One region of the Bradyrhizobium sp. WSM4873 genome, then DNA from elsewhere that is predicted to be linked to it. Evidence: predicted binding sites of a transcription regulator. Region 1 holds the regulator's gene; the other holds the start of a gene.
What was found. Region 1 encodes LexA, which represses DNA repair genes until DNA is damaged. Its sites were predicted from a motif close to TGTTCNNNNTGTGTTCNG; they were not measured.
Positions count from the first base shown of each region.

Region 2: AC0L21_RS14720 (ribonuclease T2 family protein) is a predicted target of LexA. The motif match lies at 2,922-2,939, and genes of this name have one in related genera.

Region 1 is NZ_JBVVPS010000003.1:326,181-330,882, reverse strand. Features, by position in the region: gene AC0L21_RS08220 (molybdopterin molybdotransferase MoeA) at 1-1,176, shown strand, start outside; gene lexA (transcriptional repressor LexA) at 1,352-2,053, shown strand; gene AC0L21_RS08210 (hypothetical protein) at 2,527-2,964, shown strand; gene AC0L21_RS08205 (ComEC/Rec2 family competence protein) at 3,103-4,702, opposite strand, start outside.
Region 2 is NZ_JBVVPS010000009.1:45,822-50,523, forward strand. Features, by position in the region: gene AC0L21_RS14705 (outer membrane protein) at 110-733, shown strand; gene AC0L21_RS14710 (cold-shock protein) at 805-1,020, opposite strand; gene AC0L21_RS14715 (23S rRNA (adenine(2030)-N(6))-methyltransferase RlmJ) at 1,270-2,130, opposite strand; gene AC0L21_RS14720 (ribonuclease T2 family protein) at 2,183-2,875, opposite strand; gene AC0L21_RS14725 (hypothetical protein) at 2,996-3,460, opposite strand; gene AC0L21_RS14730 (hypothetical protein) at 3,643-3,936, shown strand; gene AC0L21_RS14735 (DUF3617 domain-containing protein) at 3,981-4,511, shown strand; gene AC0L21_RS14740 (ATP-binding protein) at 4,674-4,702, opposite strand, start outside.

The DNA of each region.
Region 1 (4,702 bases):
GTGCTGGCGGATGCAGAGCCACTGCCGGAAGAAATGATTTCGCTCGACGAGGCCTACCATCGCGTGCTCGCGCGTGACGTCGCGGCGCGGCGCACGCAGCCGCCGCAGGCGATGTCGGCGATGGACGGTTACGCGGTGCGGGCGGCCGACGCCGCGACGATCGATTCGGAGCTCACCGTCATCGGCGAAGTCGCGGCGGGCCGACCGTTCGCCGGGAGGGTCGGCGCCGGCGAGGCCGTACGGATCTTCACGGGCGGCGTCATTCCCGGTGGCGCGGATGCCGTCGTGATCCAGGAAGACACTGTTGTCGCCGGCAAACGTATCACGATCAAGGAAGCCGCGATCGCCGGACGGCACATCCGCCCAGCCGGTATCGATTTCCGCGAGGGCGACGTGCTCCTGCGCAAGGGAAGCCGTCTCACCGAGCGCGACCTCGCGCTCGCCGCCGGCATGAATCATCCGCACCTTGCCGTTTTCAGGCGTCCGAAAGTCGCGATTCTCGCCACGGGCGACGAGCTGGTGATGCCGGGCACCACGCCCGGCCACGGCCAGATCGTCTATTCCAACGGCTACGCCCTGCACGCGCTCGCCCGCAGCGAGGGCGCCGAGACCATCGACCTCGGTATTGCCGCCGACACGCTGGAGGCGACCACCGCCGGCATCCGCAGCGCCCGTGAGAGCGGCGCCGACGTCCTGATCACGACCGGCGGCGCATCGGTCGGCGACCACGATCTGGTCCAGCAGGCGCTGCGGGACGAAGGCATCGCGATAGCGTTCTGGAAGATCGCGATGCGGCCAGGCAAGCCGATGATGCACGGACGGCTCGGCGCAATGGGTGTGATCGGCCTGCCGGGCAATCCCGTGTCGTCCTATGTGTGCGCTTTCCTGTTCATGGTGCCGCTGATTCGCGCCCTGTCGGGCCGTTCGGTGATTCACCATCACCGTGAACGCGCCGTGCTCGGCCGCGACGTCGGCACCAACGACCAGCGCGAGGACTATCTGCGCGCGCATCTGGAGGAGCGTGACGATGGCACGCGCGTCGTTCTTCCCGTCAATCATCAGGACTCTTCGCTGCTTGCGAATCTCGCTGCAGCACAGGTACTTCTCGTGCGCGCACCGTTCGCGCCGAAGGCCGAAGCCGGCACGGCTTGCGAAGTGTTGCGGCTCCCCGTCTGAGCGTCCGGCAATGCGCGTTCCGCGAACTTTGCTCTGTTCACGGTAAATTAAGCAGTTGCGGAACATGTATCGAACATATAGTGTCCGTTCATGATTTGTTTCGAGCATGTAGCGGCTTATAGCCGAATTCAGCGTCTCGGAATCGGACGACATCAACCGGGGGACTTTGGTCGAGATGTTAACGCGCAAACAATACGAGCTTCTGCGGTTCATCAGTGAACGTCTGAAGGAAAGCGGCGTGCCGCCCTCCTTCGACGAGATGAAGGATGCGCTCGATCTGCGCTCGAAGTCGGGCATCCATCGCCTGATCACGGCGCTCGAGGAGCGTGGCTTCATCCGACGCCTGCCCAACCGCGCCCGTGCGATTGAAGTCATCAAGCTGCCGGAGCTCCAGGCAGCCGCAGGCAGCCGACGCGGCTTCACGCCGAGCGTCATCGAGGGCAATCTCGGCAAGGTGCGTGCGAGCTCCAGCCTGCCGGCTGACGAGGGCGAGCGTCCCGTGGCGGTGCCGGTGATGGGCCGCATCGCGGCCGGCACGCCGATCGAGGCGTTGCAGACCCGCAGCCATACTATCAGCGTACCGCCTGACATGCTCGGCTCCGGCGAGCATTACGCGCTCGAAGTGCGCGGCGATTCCATGGTCGAGGCCGGCATCCTCGACGGCGACATGGCGCTGATCCAGCGCAACGAGAGCGCCGATACCGGTGACATCGTGGTGGCGCTGATCGACGACGAGGAAGCGACGCTGAAGCGCTTCCGCCGTCGCGGCGCCTCGATCGCGCTCGAGCCCGCCAACGCAGCCTATGAGGTCCGCATCCTGCCGCCCAACCGGGTGAAGATTCAGGGCAAGCTGATCGGGCTTTACCGGAAGTACTGATACCGGAAGTGCTTCATACCTGAAGTGCTTGGCGCCTCGCGCGCTTCCGACCGGCATCGCCGGTCAGAGATTGGAGCGGATCATCGTCCGCTCCGGCTGGATAGTCGTTCTGGTTCTGCACAGACTATCCGGCCCCTCCTCCGGCGCTGGCTCCTCGCGACGCCCAGGAAACAGCACCGAAACAGCACCGCTTCAAATGGCACCGCGTCGCGGCTCGCGTGTTCGAGGAAACACCATCCAGCGATCAAGTTCGCCCGCCGCAGCCAAGCCGGCAATATTCGCGCATGCGCCTCCCGAATGCATCGCAACGGGCTTTGTTCCTATTGAATTCGGGAAAGATAATGTGATCGCGGCTTGCGGAAGCCAGCCGCAGATTTGCCCACAACCAAGCAGAGCTTTCGTGCTTCCACTCTGATAGAGGCCTGCGCCTCGATAAGAGACGCGGGTTGCTATCCCAGCATGAGGAGCACCCGATGTGTGACTACAGCCTACATGCCGTCGCGTCGCGCCCCGCCGAAGTCGGCGAGACGATCGTCACGACAAGCTTCCGCGGCACCTCGACGCGCGGCTTCGCCTCCGCAGCCGATCCGTCCGTTGCCGTCTGCCTGCTGCCGGGAACGGAGCTCGCCTTCGCCGACGACGTCCGCTACGACAATCGCTGGATCTGGACGCGCACCATCAATTCCCGCGTGGGCAAGTTCGGCAAAATCGATCCGCACGTTCCCGACCGCCATCACGACGCGATCGAATTCCCCGACGGCAAATATGTCCTGGTGACGCAGCTCGTCGAAGGCCAGCGGGCGACCGTGCTGCAACTGCCGGTGACTCAGTCGGTCACCGAGCGCGAGCACAAGGCGCAGATCATCGCCGACAGCAGGCAGCCTACCGTCACGCACCTGCCGATCGGCTGAAACAGCCGCCCTCCGGCTACGAGGTCGGAGGTCAGGATTGAATCGCCATCGCCGGCCGTGGCCGGCGAGATGGTGTAGTTTGCGCCCAGCGAATCCGAGCGGACGCACCGATCCACTGCGTTGCTCCGCACCATCAGATCAATCGTCGGCCTGCAAGTCCGTCTCCGCCGGCGTTGCGTCCTTGATGCGGGACGCGGTCGTCTTTGGCGCGAGGCTGCCGTCGAAATCACCCTCGCCGGCGCCGGCCGGCAACCAGGGGCGGCTCGTGCCTCTCGCCCTCACCGCCTGAACCGCAAAACCGTCGCCACGCTGCGCCAGCGCCAGCGCGCTCTGGCTGGCGAGCCGCCGCCGATCGACCACCATCGCGGCGCAATCGGGCGGCGCGGGACGTGTCGTCACCACCAGCACGGCCCGACTGCAATCGTCCGCGAGAGCGTCGACGCGGAGTGCCAGCGCGACCAGCCTCCCGTCGGCCAGTGGCGTCACGCAGCCGGATTCGTCACAGGACACGCCATCGGCCAGCGAGGCTCTGCCCGCATCGCGGGGATCGGCGTCGGCAGCGAGCCATTCCCTCAGCAGAAAGCTGTCCTTGTTCGTCCTGATCAGGTGCAGATATCCGTCCTTGCCCCGCACGGCGACGCTCGCGCCATCCCCGGCAATCAGGATGTCGGGCTGCCGCGCCGACAGTCCCCAGAGGATCGCTGCCAGCAGCACCAGGGCGCCGGACCAGCGTAGCGGCGTCCGCAACAAGCCCAGCACGATGATTCCCAGGCTCGCCACGATCAGCGGCGCGATTCCGAACGCCGGGATGCGGCCGACCGCGCCCGGCAAGGCCGCGACCCAGCGCGAGACCGCGACCATCCAGTCGATGCCGATCCCCATCAGCCACCAGAACACGCTGTCCAGCCCGAACGGAGCAGCAAGCAGCCCCAACAGTCCCGCCGGCATCACCAGCGCCGAGACCACCGGCATCGCGCCGAGATTGGCGAGCACGCCGAACGGCGTGACACGGTGGAAGTGGAAAGCGGCGTAGGGTGTGGTCGCAAGTCCCGCAATCAGCGAAGCCATGAACAGCATCGCGATCTCGCGGCCGCCCCACATCGCAATGCGCGCGGTCGCCGAATGGTCCGGCGAGGCAAACAAATTCGGCATGCCGATCTGCACCAGCGCCACCAGGCCGAGGGTTGCCGCAAACGACATCTGAAAACTCGGATGCACCAGCGCTTCCGGCGCGACCGCCAGCACGATCAGCGCAGCCACAGCAAGCGTGCGGAAGGTGATGGCGCGGCGATCGACCATCACCGCAATCAGCACCACCGCCGTCATGAAGAGCGATCTTTGCGTCGCGACCTCCGCGCCCGACAGCAGCAGGTAGAACGCAGCAGCGACCAGCGCGGCGGCGGCCGACCATTTCTTGATGGCGAAGCCCGCCGCCAGTCCCGGAATCAGAGCGAGCAGCGCGCGTACCGCGAAGAACACGACACCGGCAACGACGGCCATGTGATAACCGGAGATCGAGAGCACGTGGCCGAGGCCGGAGATGAACATGGCGTCGTTGACCGGCGTGGTGATCGCATCGCGCCGCCCGGTGAGCAGCGCGGTCGCGATCGCCCTGTTGTCACCGTCGAGCGTCGCGCGGATGCGGGCATCGATCGCATCGCGCAGGCCTTGCATGAAGGCCGCGTAACGCAGCCGCAAGCCGCCGGTCTCAGGCGGCGGCGCCACCGTGATTGCGCCC
Region 2 (4,702 bases), on a different contig from region 1:
AAACTCTCGATAAATCTTACGCGAAAAAGTGGTTCCGTAACCATGCGGTTTTGCCTCGCGCGGCGGCGCAGGCATCGCAGCGGTGACGGCAGTTGCGTTGGAGTGTGTGATGAAGGGGCTCGTTGTGGGCGCAGCCGCGTTGGCTGCAGTCGGCTGGACGGCTTCGGCCGAGGCCGCCGATCTCAATTACGGGCAGCGTGCGCCCTACACCGTCAATCAGCCGCTCAATGCCTATAGCTGGGCCGGTCCGTATCTCGGCGCCAATCTCGGCTACGAATGGGGTTCGGTGAACAACAATCCCGCAAAGCCGTCAGGCTTCGTCGGCGGCGTTCAGGCCGGCTACAATTTCCAGACCGGCCCATGGGTGTTCGGTGTCGAGGGCGACATCCAGGCCGCCGGTGCCGACGACACCTTCGCGCCGTGGAAGTTCTCCAATCCGTGGTTCGGCACCCTGCGCGGCCGCGCCGGCTATGCCTTCAGCAACGTGCTGCTCTACGGCACGGCGGGCCTCGCCTTCGGCGAGCTGCGCGCGCAGACGTTCGGCTGGACCGAGTCGCACACCAGCGCCGGTTGGACCATCGGTGCCGGCGCGGAAGTCGGGTTCGCGCCGAACTGGAGCGCCAAGCTCGAATATCTCTATATCGATCTGTCGACGAGTCAGTTCGCGATTACGGGCGTGTCAAACGGCTATAGCGCCAGCGTTGTGCGCGCAGGCGTGAACTATCACTTCTGATAGCTAAAGAAGAAAATACCGGACCAACCTCCCGGCCGCTTGCGGCCGGGATTTTTTTTGCGCCAGGCTCGCTAGGGAAGGATGACCAAATCGACCGCCTTCGGCCCCTTGCCCTTCTTGTCCGGTTCGACTTCGAAAGTAATACGCTGTCCTTCGGCGAGGTCCTTCAGTCCGGCCCGCTCCACAGCAGTAATATGCACGAAGACGTCGCGGCCGCCGTCGTCCGGTTTGATGAATCCGTAGCCGCGCTCACCGTTGAAAAACTTGACCGTTCCCGTCATGGCCATCGGGAAACTCCCCCTCATTGCTCCTCCGTCGTGACGCAGACGCACGTCACGACATGACCGGGCCTTACGAAGCCCGGGAGCTGGCCATCCTTGGGCAGACCATTCGGTCCGACTGGATCTTTCTTAGGCCTTCACTCCGCCGCAACCATTCGCGGAAGCGGAACGTAAAGCCAGTCACCGCAACAGCATAATACGGTTCTCTGCAGATTGACCACCGCTCCTGCATATTTTTCCCAAGATGCCGGAGTGTTACGGTCTCGGCACCTCTAATCGGAATCTGGCAGCGCCACCCTGGCCGAGCGGCATTTCCAGCTCCGGCAGGATCGTCTTGAGCTCGCCCTGCAGCGTGTAAGGAGGATTGACGATCAAGAGCCCGCTGGACGTGAGGGCTGCGCCGTCGGCTTGCGGCGCCACGCTGAATTCCAGGCGCAGGCATTTTCCCGGCGGTTTTGCTGCGGCTGCGAGCCGCGCCACTGATTGCACCAGCGTGTCGGTGGCACGTCGGCTCTTGGCAGGATACCAGATTACATAGATACCGGTCGGCCATTTCGCGAAAGCCGCCGAGAATGCCTCTCCGAGCTTTTCGAACTCGTCCTTTGCCTCGAACGGCGGGTCGATCAGCACGAGCCCACGCCGTTCCTTCGGCGGCACGAAAGCCGGCAATGCCATCCAGCCGTCGAGGTCGACCACGCGGGCCTGTTCGTCGTGGCGCAGCACGCCGATCAGCGCTTTCCGCGCCTTCGGCTCGATTTCGCAGGCGACGAGGCGGTCCTGCGGCCGCAGCAGGGCGCGCGCGATCAGCGGCGAGCCCGGATAGGCCTTGAGCTCACCTTTCGGATTGAAAGCGCGGACGATGTCGAGATAGGGCTTGGTCAGCGCCATGGCGTCATTCGACAGCCGCGCCTGCATCAGCCGGGCAATGCCCGTCAGCCACTCGCCGCCGCGGCGCGCCTCGTCGCTTTCGAGATCGTAGAGGCCGGCGCCGGCATGGGTGTCGATGACGCGGAACGCGCCCGGCTTGTCCTGGAGATAGGTGATGATGCGCGCCAGCACGATGTGCTTGATGACATCGGCGAAGTTGCCGGCATGGAAGGCGTGGCGGTAATTCATGCAAGAGCACTACGCCACGTGACGGCCTGAGCAAAGAGGCACGACGCCTGGGCTACCCACCCCGGATCGGCGGCATCGCCACCTGGTCGCGGCGGCAGGCGCGGCGGTCGATCTCCTCGCAGGCGCGGAATTGCAGGTCCTTGCTGAGGCAGATGCGGACTTCCGATAGCCGCGTCCGGTTGCAGGTGATCGAGACGGCGGCATTGCTGAGGCCCGGATTGGCCTTGATGAAGGCTTCCTCCACCTCCGCTGGCGCCACGGTTTTGGCCTGCGACAAATCGAGATATTCAGCCGGAATCTTGATTGCGGCGCGCGCCTTCCGGATCGTTTCGAAATAGTTGCGGTCGGCCAGGCCCGAGCAGGTGCCGTGCTTGTCCCATTCGTTGAAGATCAGCCCCGGCGCCGGCATCAGATCGAGCATGGAGGAGACGATGCTGCGGTTCAGCCGCGGCGACGGCCGCTGACAATATTCCGGAAAACCATTCTCATATTGCGGCCACAGACCATGCACCACGAAAGCGTAGGGCCGTCCGCTGCACTGGATCTGCGAGCGGCCGCCGCGCTCCGCCGCCTCTTCGCAGAAGGAGGGCGACCACGACAGCGACAGCACATAAAAATCGAATTCGCCGGGCGTGTTCTGCCGCTTGTCCTGGGCCTTTGCGCCACCGGCCAGCGCAGCCAGCCCGGCCGCAAGCGTCAGCGAGATCATCAGGCGGGAGAACGAATGCAATCTGGAATGAAACATGGCGACGCCCCTCAACTAGACTGTGCAGACGAGCCTAGCAGGCGATAAGAACATTTCAAGAACAAAATTCGGGCGACCGTCGTTCGGCCGCCTGATTTGTCCGGATCAGAACTTTTTCAATTATTGTTTGGCGGCGCGGCAGGCCGGGTTGTAGGCCCAGTTGCGGTCGAGCCCGACCACGCACCATTCGACGCCCTGGCCATAGCCGGCGAAGCCGCCATCCTCGACGATCGAGAAATGCACCTTGCGCATCTTGCCGTCCGTGAGCATGGCCTCGCCGGTGCAATAGCGGCGAGGGATGTTGTCGGATGCCCAGGGCCGGAACGCGGTCTCGTGAACCGCGGCGAAGCCGGTGATCTTCAACGAGGAATTCCAGAACGAGCTTTCCTTCTCCCAGAACTGCGTGGCGATCGTCGGCAGCGCCCTGTCGCATTCGGAGACGTTGCCGTCATAGCGCGGCCCGCTCAGCCAGAAATTCAGCTCCAGCGGATTAGCGGCCCTGGCCTCGCCGAGCGACAGCGCCCCGAACAGGAGGCCGAGCACGGCGGCAAAGCGGAGCGATTTCAGGAAGGTCGAGGCGCGCATGGGCAATCCAGACAGCATGATCTGCGAGGGTCGGACGGTGCCGCGAAGGCCGGGGGAGGTCAAGTGCAGCGCGGCAACACTTGCCGACGAGTTGACTGCAATGCTGCGTTAGAGGGGTCTTCGGTTCTTTCCTCCGTCGCGCCGGCACCGTAAACTGCCGCCAACCAATCGGAGTGACGGGAATGCGAATCATTGCGGCCGCGGGCCTACTTGCCTTGGGTATGATGGCGAGCCAGTCGGCACGCGCCGATCTCCTTCCGGTGCCTCCGTTCAAGGGCAACGACACCGGCGGCATCATCGCCTATTCGATGGCAACCCAGGTCGATGCGCGGCAGGTCGCGGTCGATCACTGCGCGCGCTACGGCAAGGTCGCCAAATTCCTGGCGATGCAGGCCTATGAGGGCGGCTACATCTCGTTCTCCTGCCGCTGGGTGCCCTATGGCGCCGCCGACCAGCCGATCCGCACGCTCTACTGAGGCGCTTTCGCAACGCCGCTATCTCGCAGCCGGGAGCTTCCCTCATGACGCGCAAACTCGCTTTGCTCGGCTCCGCCCTTTGTCTCGTCTTGTCGGCAGCCAGCGCCCGCGCTGACGACCTGCCGGTGCGCAAGGCGGGCCTGTGGGAATTGAAGATGGTCAGGACCGGCACGCCGGTGCCCGAGATGACCATGCAGCACTGCACCGACGAGACCGTCGACAAGGAGATGAACAACAACGTCTCCCCGATGGCCAAGCAGATTTGCGCCAAGCAGGACATCAAGAAGACCGCAAACGGCTATGTCAGCGATTCCGAATGCAATGTCGCCGGCATCAGCACGACTTCGCATGCTGAGATCACTGGCGATTTCAATTCGGCCTATACGGTGAAGACGTCGTCGCACGCGCAAGGCGGCGCCGCCGGCACGGCAGGCCGCGACACGACCATGCAGCTCGAAGCGAAATGGCTGGGGGCGTGCAAGCCGGACCAGAAGCCCGGCGACATCGTGATGCCCGGCGGCTTCAAGATGAACGTGCGCGACATGGACAAGCTGAAGGCGCTGTTGCCGAAATAGGTGCCGCGCGGCCGGTGCGCTTCCTCGCCCCGTTCTTACGGGGAGAGGGGTGGGGTGAGGGGCCTCTCTCCGCGAGTGAGATCGCTGACGGACCTGCACCCCGTCACCCGGATCGCAAGAGCGATCCGACCTCTCCCCGCAAGCGGGGCGAGGTAAGAGCAGTTACACCGGTATCCGCACGCTCGCCCTTA